2 linked regions of the Methylomonas sp. 11b genome follow. Each later gene encodes a partner of the first gene's protein in a complex. Links are inferred from orthologs where the notes say so. Each region holds a gene or a part of one and is shown on either strand. Other genes may lie near its edges.

The links.
Region 2: the proteins of smc (region 1) and METH11B_RS0105805 are in contact, whole or in part, in a crystal structure (PDB 3ZGX), measured with the Bacillus subtilis proteins. The link is inferred for Methylomonas sp. 11b from one-to-one orthologs.

Annotation. Positions count from the first base shown.
Region 1 is NZ_KI911557.1:4,583,553-4,592,009, forward strand. What follows is about bases 2,734-6,781. They hold smc (chromosome segregation protein SMC), read left to right. Parts: upstream 2,734-3,080; coding sequence 3,081-6,581; downstream 6,582-6,781. Other genes in these bases: METH11B_RS0122100 (cell division protein ZipA C-terminal FtsZ-binding domain-containing protein), read left to right, coding at 6,581-6,781. Also shown: METH11B_RS0122085 (DUF4118 domain-containing protein), read right to left, coding at 1-1,239; sodium:proton antiporter NhaD, read right to left, coding at 1,264-2,709; more of METH11B_RS0122100, read left to right, coding at 6,782-7,318; lepA (translation elongation factor 4), read left to right, coding at 7,390-8,457. UniProt on the Bacillus subtilis protein: Required for chromosome condensation and partitioning.
Region 2 is NZ_KI911557.1:1,257,315-1,260,215, forward strand. It holds METH11B_RS0105805 (segregation and condensation protein A), read right to left. Parts: upstream 1,912-2,901; coding sequence 1,090-1,911; downstream 1-1,089. Other genes in the region: scpB (SMC-Scp complex subunit ScpB), read right to left, coding at 1-1,034; METH11B_RS0105810 (site-2 protease family protein), read right to left, coding at 1,914-2,567; METH11B_RS0105815 (L-threonylcarbamoyladenylate synthase), read right to left, coding at 2,575-2,901. UniProt on the Bacillus subtilis protein: Participates in chromosomal partition during cell division. May act via the formation of a condensin-like complex containing Smc and ScpB that pull DNA away from mid-cell into both cell halves.

The sequences.
Region 1 (8,457 bases):
AATGGGGCTGCCCGGCGACGTATACTTAACCGCGTTTTCGATCAGATTGACCAGTACCTGTTCCATCAGTACCGCGTCGATCCACAATAGCGGCAAGCTATCCGGCAGCAGCGTGCGTACCGGTCTGTCCTGTAAGTGTTTATCCAGGCGGTTCAAGGCACTGCCGACGATTTCTTCAATGGCGTTCCAACTGCGGTGCAAAATGATCTGACCGCTGCTCAAGCGGGCCATATCCAGAATTTTGCCGGTGAGCTCAGACATGCGTTGCGCTTCGTCCAATACAGATTGATTCAACTCTTGGCGTTCCATGGCTGATAAACCGGCATCATTCTCGATAGCGGTGCCGACCGCACCAATGATGCGGGTCAAAGGCGTGCGTAGGTCATGGGAAATGGAGCTTAACAACGCATTGCGCAAGGCTTCAGTTTCGGCTTGCAGATTGGCCTCGCGGGCTTGAGCGGCTAGCTGAAATCGCTCCAAGGTTTGCGCGATTAAATGGCAGAAGGTGTTTACTTCCGGCGATTGTCTGACCAATGCTTCAGTTTGTAGGATGGTTAACACACCTTGCACGGCACTAGATCCGTGCAGCGGGTAATAGCTTAAAGGGTGCTGCTGTCTGACTTCGCCTTTCTCGAAGGCCCCTTGTGCCAGAGCAAGATCGATGTTGTGCAGTGAAACGGGTAATACCTGATTTGTCTGTATTTGCAGGCCGTTTTCGGTATTGGCAATCAGCAGCACCGAATCCGTACCAAATTCATTGTCGATATGTTCGGCCGCGATACGGGCAACGGCGTTGTGATCCTGGGCCGCGGACAGGTCACGACTCAATCGATAGAGCGCATTAGTATGCGATTCACGTTGTTTGGCTAACTCGGCTTGCAAGCGTGATTTTTCAAGCAAGCTGCCGGTGACGTTCGCGACAATGATCATTACCGCCAAGCCGACGATATTTTCCAGGTCGCTAATCGCAAACGAGAAAATTGGCCGGGCAAAATAAAAGGCAAAGGTTGGCGCGCTGAGTAGCGAGGCGACGATGGACGCGCTGCGACCATAGCGGCTGGCGACCAGAAATACGCCCAGCAAGTAAGTCATCAGGATGCTGGCCGGTCCCAATAGGTCGCGCAAAGGCCAATCGATCAGCGTGCAAATGAAGGGCGCGGCTAAACCCCAGGCATGGCCGATGAAACGCTCGTTTCTCGCTAAGTTCGGGCTGGAGCCGAAAACGCCAGATAATTTCATCAATCCGTTTAAGGCTTCTGCTGGTCAGAAAGACCCTGCATTGACCAGCATATGAGTGCCGATACTGGCAAAGTATGCCAACAGGATTACCGGACACCATTTCATATGGCTGCCGAACGTATATTGTCCTTTGGCTTGGCCCATTAAACCGATGCCTGGCGCGGAGCCAATTGCCAGCAGGCTGCCGCCAACGCCCAACGTCAAGGTCAGCAACAGCCATTGTCCTTGCGGAATATCGGGATGCATGGTTAACACGGCGAACATCAAAGTGCCGTTATCGACGAATGCTGACGATAAACCGATCATCACATTCGCCAGAGTCGGGCTGAATTGCCCGTATAGCACCTGTGAAATCGCATCAAGATAGCCTATGAAGCCTAGGCCACCGATGCCCATCATCGCGCCGTAGAAGAACAGTAAAGTATCCCATTCCAGTCGGCCCACTTTATCGAAAACATCCAGGCGCTTGGCTTCAATAGACAGCGAATGCAAATCGCCACCGCCGAAAAATAGCGAAAACTCCGACTGTTGCGGATTACTTGGCTTATCGGATTTTTGCAAATAGAAATAAAAGAATTGTAACAAGGATAGACCTGCCATCATGCCGGCTGCCGCCGGTAATCCCAACGCCATATCAAAACCAACCGCCAAGCTGATGGTGACGCCGAACAGGAATATGATGCGTTTGGCCCCGCGTGGTAACAAAATTTGCTGGGGTTCGATAATGGGTTTGTCTTTGGGTAGTGCAAAATGCATAGCTGCGGCTGGTACCAAAAAGTTGACGAGACAAGGTACGAACAATTTAAAAAACTCGGTAAAACCCAGCATGCCATGTTGCCAAACAAACAGCGTCGATATGCCGCCCAACGGGCTAAATGTGCCGCCGGCATTGGTGGCAATCACGATGTTCAAACAGCCCAGTGAGACAAAACGCGGACTGTTTTTGCCAACGGCTACCACGACAGCGCCCATCAACAAGCCGGCGGTTAAGCCGTTGACGATACAGGAAATTAGAAAAACTAAAAATCCCGTTATCCAAAATAGTCGTCGATAGCTGAGGTCTTTACTGACCAGCCAAATCTTCAGCGCATCGAAAATGCCCATATCCTCCATGGCGTTCAGATAAGTCATCGATACCATGATGAATAGCAGCAATTCGATGTAAGTCTGCAAGTTCGCCTTAAAAGCGGTAGTTGCCGGTAAACTGTCGCCGTGTTGTTGATACGCCAGGACGATGACAAACCAGATCAATGCCGCTGCCAGCAGCATTGGTTTGGATTTGCGGAGATTGGTCACATCTTCGAGCATCGCTGAGATATACGCGATGATCATCACGACCAGCGAAAAGTAGCCAACCCAATGCTGAGTAAGATCAAGATGAAACGACTGCGGCGGCGTCGCAGACTCGGCAAATCCGGGGCCGGGAAATATCAGCGACACTAATCCAAATAGATAGACAACCCGCAGCATGCGTTCTCCGGTTAACGAGATAAATGAAGATGCCTCAAAATTGCTTGGTTTCCGGCGACTTTGGACGATCTACGGATTGTATTTTTAGCCGTGTAAAAAAAGCGTAAAGAGGCAATGTTTGCAAGCAAAGCCGCTACATGTGCAAAATTTGAGATCGACTTTGTTAAAGGCTGCTAGCGTTTGCTGCCAGGCGCACAGCTGTGGTTGGTCAAGCGACAACAGCAATGTTTTTACACATTGATTTTCGAGACCAAATGCTTCGTTCAGTTTAAGGCGTAGTGTTAAGCGGATTTAAATTCCATTCGAATCGAAATGGCATTTCGAAGATAATAGCCGGCTTTGTAAACGTCCTTGAGCGTCTCTAACCAGGCATGAAGCTGGAAAAAATCAAACTTTCGGGTTTTAAATCCTTTGTCGATCCCACCACGATACCGATCAACGGCAATCTGACTGCGATTGTTGGTCCTAACGGTTGCGGCAAATCCAATATCATCGACGCGGTGCGTTGGGTGATGGGCGAAAGCTCGGCCAAGCATTTGCGTGGCGGCAATATGGCCGACGTGATTTTCAACGGTTCGTCGGGGCGCAAGCCGGTCAGCATGGCCTCGGTGGAACTGGTATTCGACAACAGCGAAGGTAAGGCGGGTGGGGAGTATTCACAATACGCCACGATTTCCATCAAGCGCCAGGTCAGCCGCGACGGCCAGTCGCTGTTCATGTTGAACGGTTCCAAATGCCGACGTAAAGACATCACCGATCTGTTTTTGGGTACCGGTCTAGGTTCGCGCAGCTACGCGATTATCGAGCAGGGCACGATTTCGCGGATGGTGGAAGCCAAGCCCGAAGATCTGCGGGTGCATATCGAGGAAGCGGCGGGCGTTTCCAAATATAAGGAAAGACGGTCGGAAACCGAAACCCGCATGCGCCATACCCGCGAGAATCTGGAGCGGCTGAACGATTTGCGTGACGAGGTCGAAAAGCAAATCAAGAATTTGGCCAAGCAGGCGGAAAAGGCCGAGAAATACACCGAGCTGAAAAAGCAGGAACGCCAATACAAACAAGAGCTGCTGGCGATGCGCTGGCAAAATTTTCAGCGTTCCGCGCAGAAGCTGGAAGAAAAACTGCAAAGTATCGCCGCCGAGCACAATCGGCTGTTCGTGTTGCTGCGCGATACCGAAAAAGCCATGGAGCTGAAACGCGGCGAACAGAAAGCTCAGCAACAACATCTGGACAGCACTCAGGCCGAATACTATGCGGTGGTCGCCGAAGTCAGTCGGCTGGAACAGACCATCAAGCACAATCAAAAAAGCCACGAAGAAACCCTGGTTGAGATCAATCGTTTGAAATTGCAGGCGGAGCAAGCGCAATCCGAATGCGAGCAGGATAGGCAGCAGCTGGAGGAAATTCGCCAGACCTTGCTGGAAGCCGAAGAAACCATGATTGTGGCCCGCGAACGCGAGGAAGACTTGCTGGGCATTCAACAAGACGCGCATTTGCAAAAGCAGCAATGGCAGCAGCAGTGGGAAGCGTTTTTGGCGGAAAACGCCGGTTACCGCGAACAAGCGGAAGTGCAGCGGACCAAGCTGGTACAGCTGGAAAATCAAAACCGGCAGTTGCAGACGCGCTTGGACAAATTAAACGGCGAACGTGGCGGCCTGGCCGACACCCGGTTGCAACTGGCATTGGAAACGCTGGATAGCAGTATCGAATTGATTGAAGCCGAACGTGATGCGTTGCAGCAGCAACTGGAAGTCGTGCTGCAACGCATCGCCGAACTACGGCCGGCCATCAAACAACTTCACGACAGCCTGCACGCCAGCCGAGCGGAATTGCAGAAGGTTAACGGCAAGATCAGTTCCTTGGAATTGTTGCAGCAGCACGCGATGGGTAAGGATAAAAAAGAGTTGGGCGTCTGGCTGGAGCAGGTAGGCTTGGAGCAACAGCCGCGCTTAGCTGAATTTCTGGATGTGGAAGAAGGCTGGGAAACCGCCGTGGAAACGGTATTGGGCAGTTACCTGGAAGCGATCTGTGTAGATAGCGCCGATTCGATATTGGGCGAGTTGCAGGATTTGACCAAACAGTCCTTGGTGGTGTTTGAAACGCATGCCAGTTCAAGCGGTGCTAGTGCTGATTCGGTGGCTTTGGCGAGTAAGTTGCGCAGTCGCTGGGATTTATCCAGTCTATTAAGCGGCATCTACTGCGCCGAGACCATGCAACAGGCCCGGCAAATGAATTTACAGGCGCACGAGTCGGTGGTGTTGGCCGACGGCACCTGGCTGGGTAGGGATTGGATCAAAATCAGCCGGGGCAGCGACAGCAAGGCCGGTGTATTGCATCGCGAAAAAGAATTGCGGGAACTTAAGCAGCGGCAAAGCGAACTGCAAATGACGATTGCCGAGGATGAAGAACAATTGGCGAACGCTGAACAGGAGTTAAAGGCCGCCGAAAGCAATCGTGAGCAGTACCAACAAAAGGAAAAGCTGCTGAGCGCCGAGTTTTCCGCGAAAAGCGCCGAGTACAGCGCGCAGTCAGCCCGCTTTGAGCAGCAAAAGCGCCGCCTGGAGCAACTCGATCACGAGATAGAGGAAATCAGCCAACATCTGGCGGAAAACGCCGAAAGCATCTCCGAAGCGGAGATGATCAAGCAGGATGCCGAGCAAGCTTTGGGCGACCTGGGCGACAAGAAAACCGAATTGGAGCAACTGAATCAACAAATTCAAGCGCAACAGCAAAACACCGATGCCTCGGTCGATGAGGCGCGCCGACATTTGCATAGGCTGCATGCGCAAATCGAATCGCTGAAATCCTCGGAAGTGCTGACCGCCAAACAGATCGAGCGTCTGCAATTGCAACATCAACAATCGGCCGACCGCATCGCCGAGTTGGAAAACAAATTGCACTATGCTTTGGCACCGCTCGACGACGAGAAATTGCAGCTGGAAGAGTTGTTGGAGAGAAAAGCCGAATTCGAGGATAACCTTCAGTCCGAACGCCAGGCGCAACACGCCAGCGAACAGACAGTCAGTCAATTGGCTGAGCAATACTCGCAAACCCAACGGTCCTTGGAAAAACAAAAAGAAGCCTTGGATCAGGTGCGTTTCGAGCAACAGGACAGCCGGGTGCGGCAGCAAACGATTGCGGAGCAACTAACAGAAGTCGATGCCGATCCGGAGGCGATACTAACCAATCTGTCCGAAGGCGCAACGGAAGCTAAGTGGAAAAATGCGGTCGATGATTTGACCGATCAGATAGAAAAGCTGGGGTCCATCAATCTGACGGCGATCGAGGAATTCAAAACCCAGTCCGAACGGATGAAGTTTTTAAATGAACAGCATGATGATTTGGTCGATGCGTTGAATACCCTGGATCAGGCGATCAGCAAGATCGACAAAGAAAGTCGCCAGCGCTTCAAAGAGACATTCGACAAGATCAATAACGGTTTGAAAGAGAAGTTTCCGCGTTTATTCGGCGGCGGTCAGGCTTATCTGGAATTGACCGAGGACGATTTGCTGGAAGCCGGCGTCAATATCATTGCCCGGCCGCCCGGCAAGCGCAACAGCTCGATTCATCTATTGTCAGGCGGTGAAAAGGCCTTGACGGCGGTAGCCTTGGTGTTCTCCATTTTTGAACTGAATCCGGCGCCGTTCTGTTTGCTTGATGAAGTGGACGCACCGCTCGACGATGCTAACGTGGTGCGTTTTTCACAAATGGTGGAAGACATGTCGGCAACCGTACAGTTTTTGTATATTTCGCACAACAAAGTCACAATGGAAATTGCAAAACATCTGGCAGGTGTTACCATGAAGGAGCCTGGAGTATCCAGAATGGTGGCGGTTGATATTGATGAAGCAGTGAGCATGGCAGAAAGCTAATGGATAAAGAATTATTAAGAGTCGTGATTATTTTGATCGGCGTGCTGGTGATGATCGGCATGGTGTTGTGGCATTTCGTCAAATCGTTGCGAGAAAGACGCACGCCCGACGATTATTATGACGAGGACTCTTACGACGACCGAGTGGTTGACGAGTTTTCGGTTGAGGAAGACGACGATGAGATGGATGTATTTGCGTTGGGCAGCGAGTTGGTTGATGGAGATGCTCTGTTAGACGATCAAGCCATCAAGCCCAGCCCAAAACCCTCGGCCGATGTTTCGCGTAAAGATGTCGATAAGAAACAAGCCGCTACCTTGGCTAATTCTCGGCGTTTGGAATTGCCGGCCTTGATCGAGTTCAGCATCGTGGCGCGCGCCGATCAGGGCTTTAACGGCGAAGATCTGTTCGAGGCTTTCGAACGTGTGGGCTTACGCTATGGTAGTGTGCGGGTGTTCGAACGCGTGGATGCCAATCGCATGGTCGATTTTGCTGTCGCCAGCATGGTCGATCCCGGTACTTTTCCCGATACCGGGCTGCAAGACTTTTATTGCCCCGGCATCGTGTTTTTCATGCAGCCACGTGAGGTTGATGCGCCGTTGGCGGTATTCGATGACTTCATGGAAACCATCGATACTCTGGCCGACGAACTGGACGGCGTGGTCTGGGACAATCAGCGGCAGCCGCTGACTGCGGAAACCGTCGCGCAGTTTAGACAAATATTGGCCAAGGCCGCCTAAAGCAGTACCTCGCGGGGGCAGGGCAGCCGCCGCATTTATTCTGTAAACCTAACGAATTAACTAGAAGCTAAGTGGATCAAAAAAATATCAGAAATTTCTCCATCATTGCCCATATCGATCACGGGAAATCGACATTGGCAGACCGATTCATTCAAATTTGTGGCGGATTAAGCGACCGGGAGATGGAGGCGCAAGTACTCGATTCCATGGATCTGGAGAGGGAACGCGGCATCACTATCAAGGCGCAAAGCGTCACCCTGGATTACAAAGCCAGCGATGGCGTCACCTATCAACTGAATTTTATTGACACACCAGGACACGTGGATTTTTCCTACGAAGTCTCGCGTTCCTTGGCCGCCTGTGAAGGCGCCTTACTGGTGGTCGATGCCGCGCAAGGTGTGGAAGCGCAAAGTGTGGCCAACTGCTATACCGCCATCGAACAAGGTTTGGAAGTGGTGCCGGTGCTGAACAAGATCGATTTGCCCTCCGCCGAGCCGGAGCGGGTGATGGAAGAGATCGAGAATGTCATCGGCATTCCGGCCGACGAAGCCTTGAAAATCAGTGCCAAGACCGGCATCGGCGTCGAAGCGGTGCTGGACCAATTGATCCAAAAAATTCCACCACCTGCCGGTGACGAAAATGCGCCGTTACAGGCTTTGATCATCGACTCCTGGTTCGATAATTATCTGGGCGTGGTTTCGCTGGTGCGTATCGTCAACGGCAATCTGCGTAAAAAACAAAAGATCACCGTGATGACCACCGGTAAGTCGTTTTTGGTTGAGAAACTGGGGGTCTACACGCCAAAGCAGTTGGAGAAGCAACAGTTACACACCGGTGAAGTGGGCTTCATCGTCGCTGGCATCAAGGATATTTTCGGTGCACCGGTAGGGGATACCATCACCGCGACAGATAATCCTGCAACTGAAGCCTTGCCCGGCTTCGAGAAAGTTCAGCCCCGAGTGTTCGCCGGTTTGTATCCGGTCAGTTCCGACGACTTTGGTGCGATGCGCGAAGCATTGGACAAATTGCGCTTGAACGATTCGGCATTGAATTACGAGCCGGAAACTTCGCAAGCCTTGGGCTTTGGATTTCGTTGCGGCTTCCTGGGCATGCTGCATATGGAAATCGTCCAGGAGCGA
Region 2 (2,901 bases), 3.3 Mb from region 1 along the record:
AGGTTTTCGGCGCCGAGGCCGGCTTCGGTTTGGGCGTCGAACTCGGTTTCCGAGACTGCGTTTTCTGGGTCCGTTTGTCCTGCGGGGCTGACGGGTTGTTCGATCTCGGCGGTTTGCGGTCTTTCACTGTGGTCCTGCTCAGGTTGCGGTTGAAGCGAATTGCCGAAATCGAAATTGACGATTTCTTCCAGCGTCGGTAATTCGCTCAATGTAGTTAAATTGAAATAATCCAAAAATTGTTTGGTGGTGCCGAACAAGGCCGGCCGGCCCGGTACTTCCTTATGGGCGATGACACGAATCCACTCGCGCTCCAACAGGGTTTGAATGATGGAACTGCTGACGCTGACACCACGAATATCCTCGATTTCGCCGCGCGTCACCGGCTGGCGGTAAGCGATGATCGCCAAAGTTTCCAGCAGCGCGCGCGAATACCGCGCAGGCTTTTCCTCGAACAAGCGGGTGACATAAGGCGACAGACCCTCGCGCACCTGAAACCGGTAACCGCTGGCCAATTGCCGCAGTCCAATCGGCCGATCCGCATAGTCGCGAGCAATGTCATCCAAGGCCATTTGCACCGACAAGGTATCGGGTTGCTCCAGTTCCGGAAAGGTTTCCTGGATCTGTCTAATCGTCATTGGCCGGTTGGCGGCAAACAAAATGGCTTCCACAATGCGCTTGGTGTTCATGTCGCACTCTTTAATTATGTCGGGCTGTAATCGGTGGCGTTCAACCAGGATGGGTTCGACAGTGCTGGCGCGAATAATCTCAGACCAGCGCTGCGGCAAGCGGGTTGCGCGCCTAGCCTCGCTAACGTCGGTAGCCTCCGGCAGCTGCCAACTACTCTGCCAAGCCGGCAGCAAGCGCACCGTATGCCGACGAGACTTGGGCAAAACCACGGGTTCGGTTGGTTCGTGGGCTTGAACAACCGCAATTCGCATCTCGCTGGACCAGATAGCAGGAAAACGCACAGCGCGCCGTTTGACCGGCACAAAGACTGTGATCGGCTCTGGCTTGACCCGCGGTTTGCGAGGCACTCTGGGTTTATTTGCAGGAATAACATCATCGACGACGGTATCGGCTAACGACGGATTAGTCTCCGGTGCCGCTATCGAGGCGGATTCTGACCTGGATACCGGCGTAAGGTTCGGATTGGAAGATGTCGATGATGCGCTCTTTGGAGAGTTCAAGGATGGCAAGAAACGCGACAACCACTCCGTTTTTTCCTTCACCTCGGGTAAAACACGCTGCGAAAGGGAGCTGATTTGCTCCGTTAAGTTTTTCCAAAATGGCTGCCATTCGTTCACGGACTGATAGGGGTTCTTTGGTTATTTGGTGGTGACTAAGCCTCTCGGCACGCTTCAATATATCCTGGAAGGCCAGCAGCAGTTCCTTGAGCTGCACATCCGGCAGAATTTGCTTAACATCCACGGTCGAGGTATCGACACCGAATTCAAAGGTATCGCGCTCGTTTCTGGGCAACAGATCCATCTCTTCGGCGACTTTTTTGATCGCTTCGTATTCCTGTAATTTACGGATCAAAAACGCTCTGGGGTCTTCCTCTTCTTCCTCGCTTTCCGGCTGTCTGGGCAGCAGCATCCGCGATTTGATCTCCGCCAGCAGCGCGGCCATCACCAGATATTCGGCGGCCAGTTCCAGACGCATATTTTCCATCATGTCGATGTAGGCAATATATTGCTTGGTAATCTGGGCGATGGGGATGTCGAGAATATCCAGATTTTGGCGGCGAATCAAATACAACAGCAAATCCAGCGGTCCTTCGAACGCGTCCAGAAAGACTTCCAGCGCATCCGGCGGAATGTAGAGATCGTCCGGTAAATCCTGATAGGGCTGGCCTTGAACCAGCGCCAGCGGCGGCAGCGCGGCTTCAACCGGTAATGCTACTTCGTTCAAAACTACATGCCCGCCAAACTAAAAAATAATTGTTGGGCGTAGTACATTGGATAAGCCAGCAAATATTGCAACACGTCGGTAGCAAGTAATATCAACAAAAAAATAAAACCAAACCGTTCCAATCGATTGTACTGCCAAGCCCAATAATCCGGCAGCAATCCGGATAAAATCCGACTGCCATCCAACGGCGGAATAGGCAAAAGATTGATCAAAGCCAAAACCAAATTGATGCTGATCCCCGCAACACCGCTGTAGATCAACGGGAAGGAGATATATTCGATTTCCAGCATCACGCCGATTCTAGCCAGCAAAGCCCAGGCCGCCGCCATCAACAAATTGGATAAAGGACCGGCTACCGCCACGATCGCCATGGCTTGGCGCGGCTTTTTAAACGCGCGAGGATCGACCGGTACCGGCTTGGCCCAACCGAACACAAAACCGGTAAAGGTCAGCAACAATAAACCGGGAATAACCAGCGTGCCTAGCACGTCGATATGTTTGAGAGGATTCAGCGTTAAACGGCCTTGGTCGGCGGCGGTGTTATCGCCCAACTTCTTCGCCACCCAACCGTGCGCCACTTCATGACCGGTAATCGCAAAAATCACCGGTAAAATCCAAACTACGATCCTTTGTATCAGGGTTAATTCGTCCATCATTTGTTTTTCACTCCAACATCGGCGCAATACCGATACCTTGCCGAACAATTTCAATCGACTTGTCGCCGCAAGCGATGACGGTAGTGGGTTGATATTCGATCACCCCGACATCTATTACCAGGGCCAAGTCTTTTTCCAGCCTTTTTCTGATTTCGTAGGGATCGGCCAAAGGCTCGCTATCGCCGGGCATCATCAAGGTGGATGTCAACAACGGTTCGCCAAGCTGCTCGACCAAGGCCTGGGCAACCGGATGATCGGTAATCCTGACGCCTATGGTTTTCTTTTTCGGATGCTGCAAACGGCGCGGCACTTCTCGCGTGGCATCCAGTAAAAA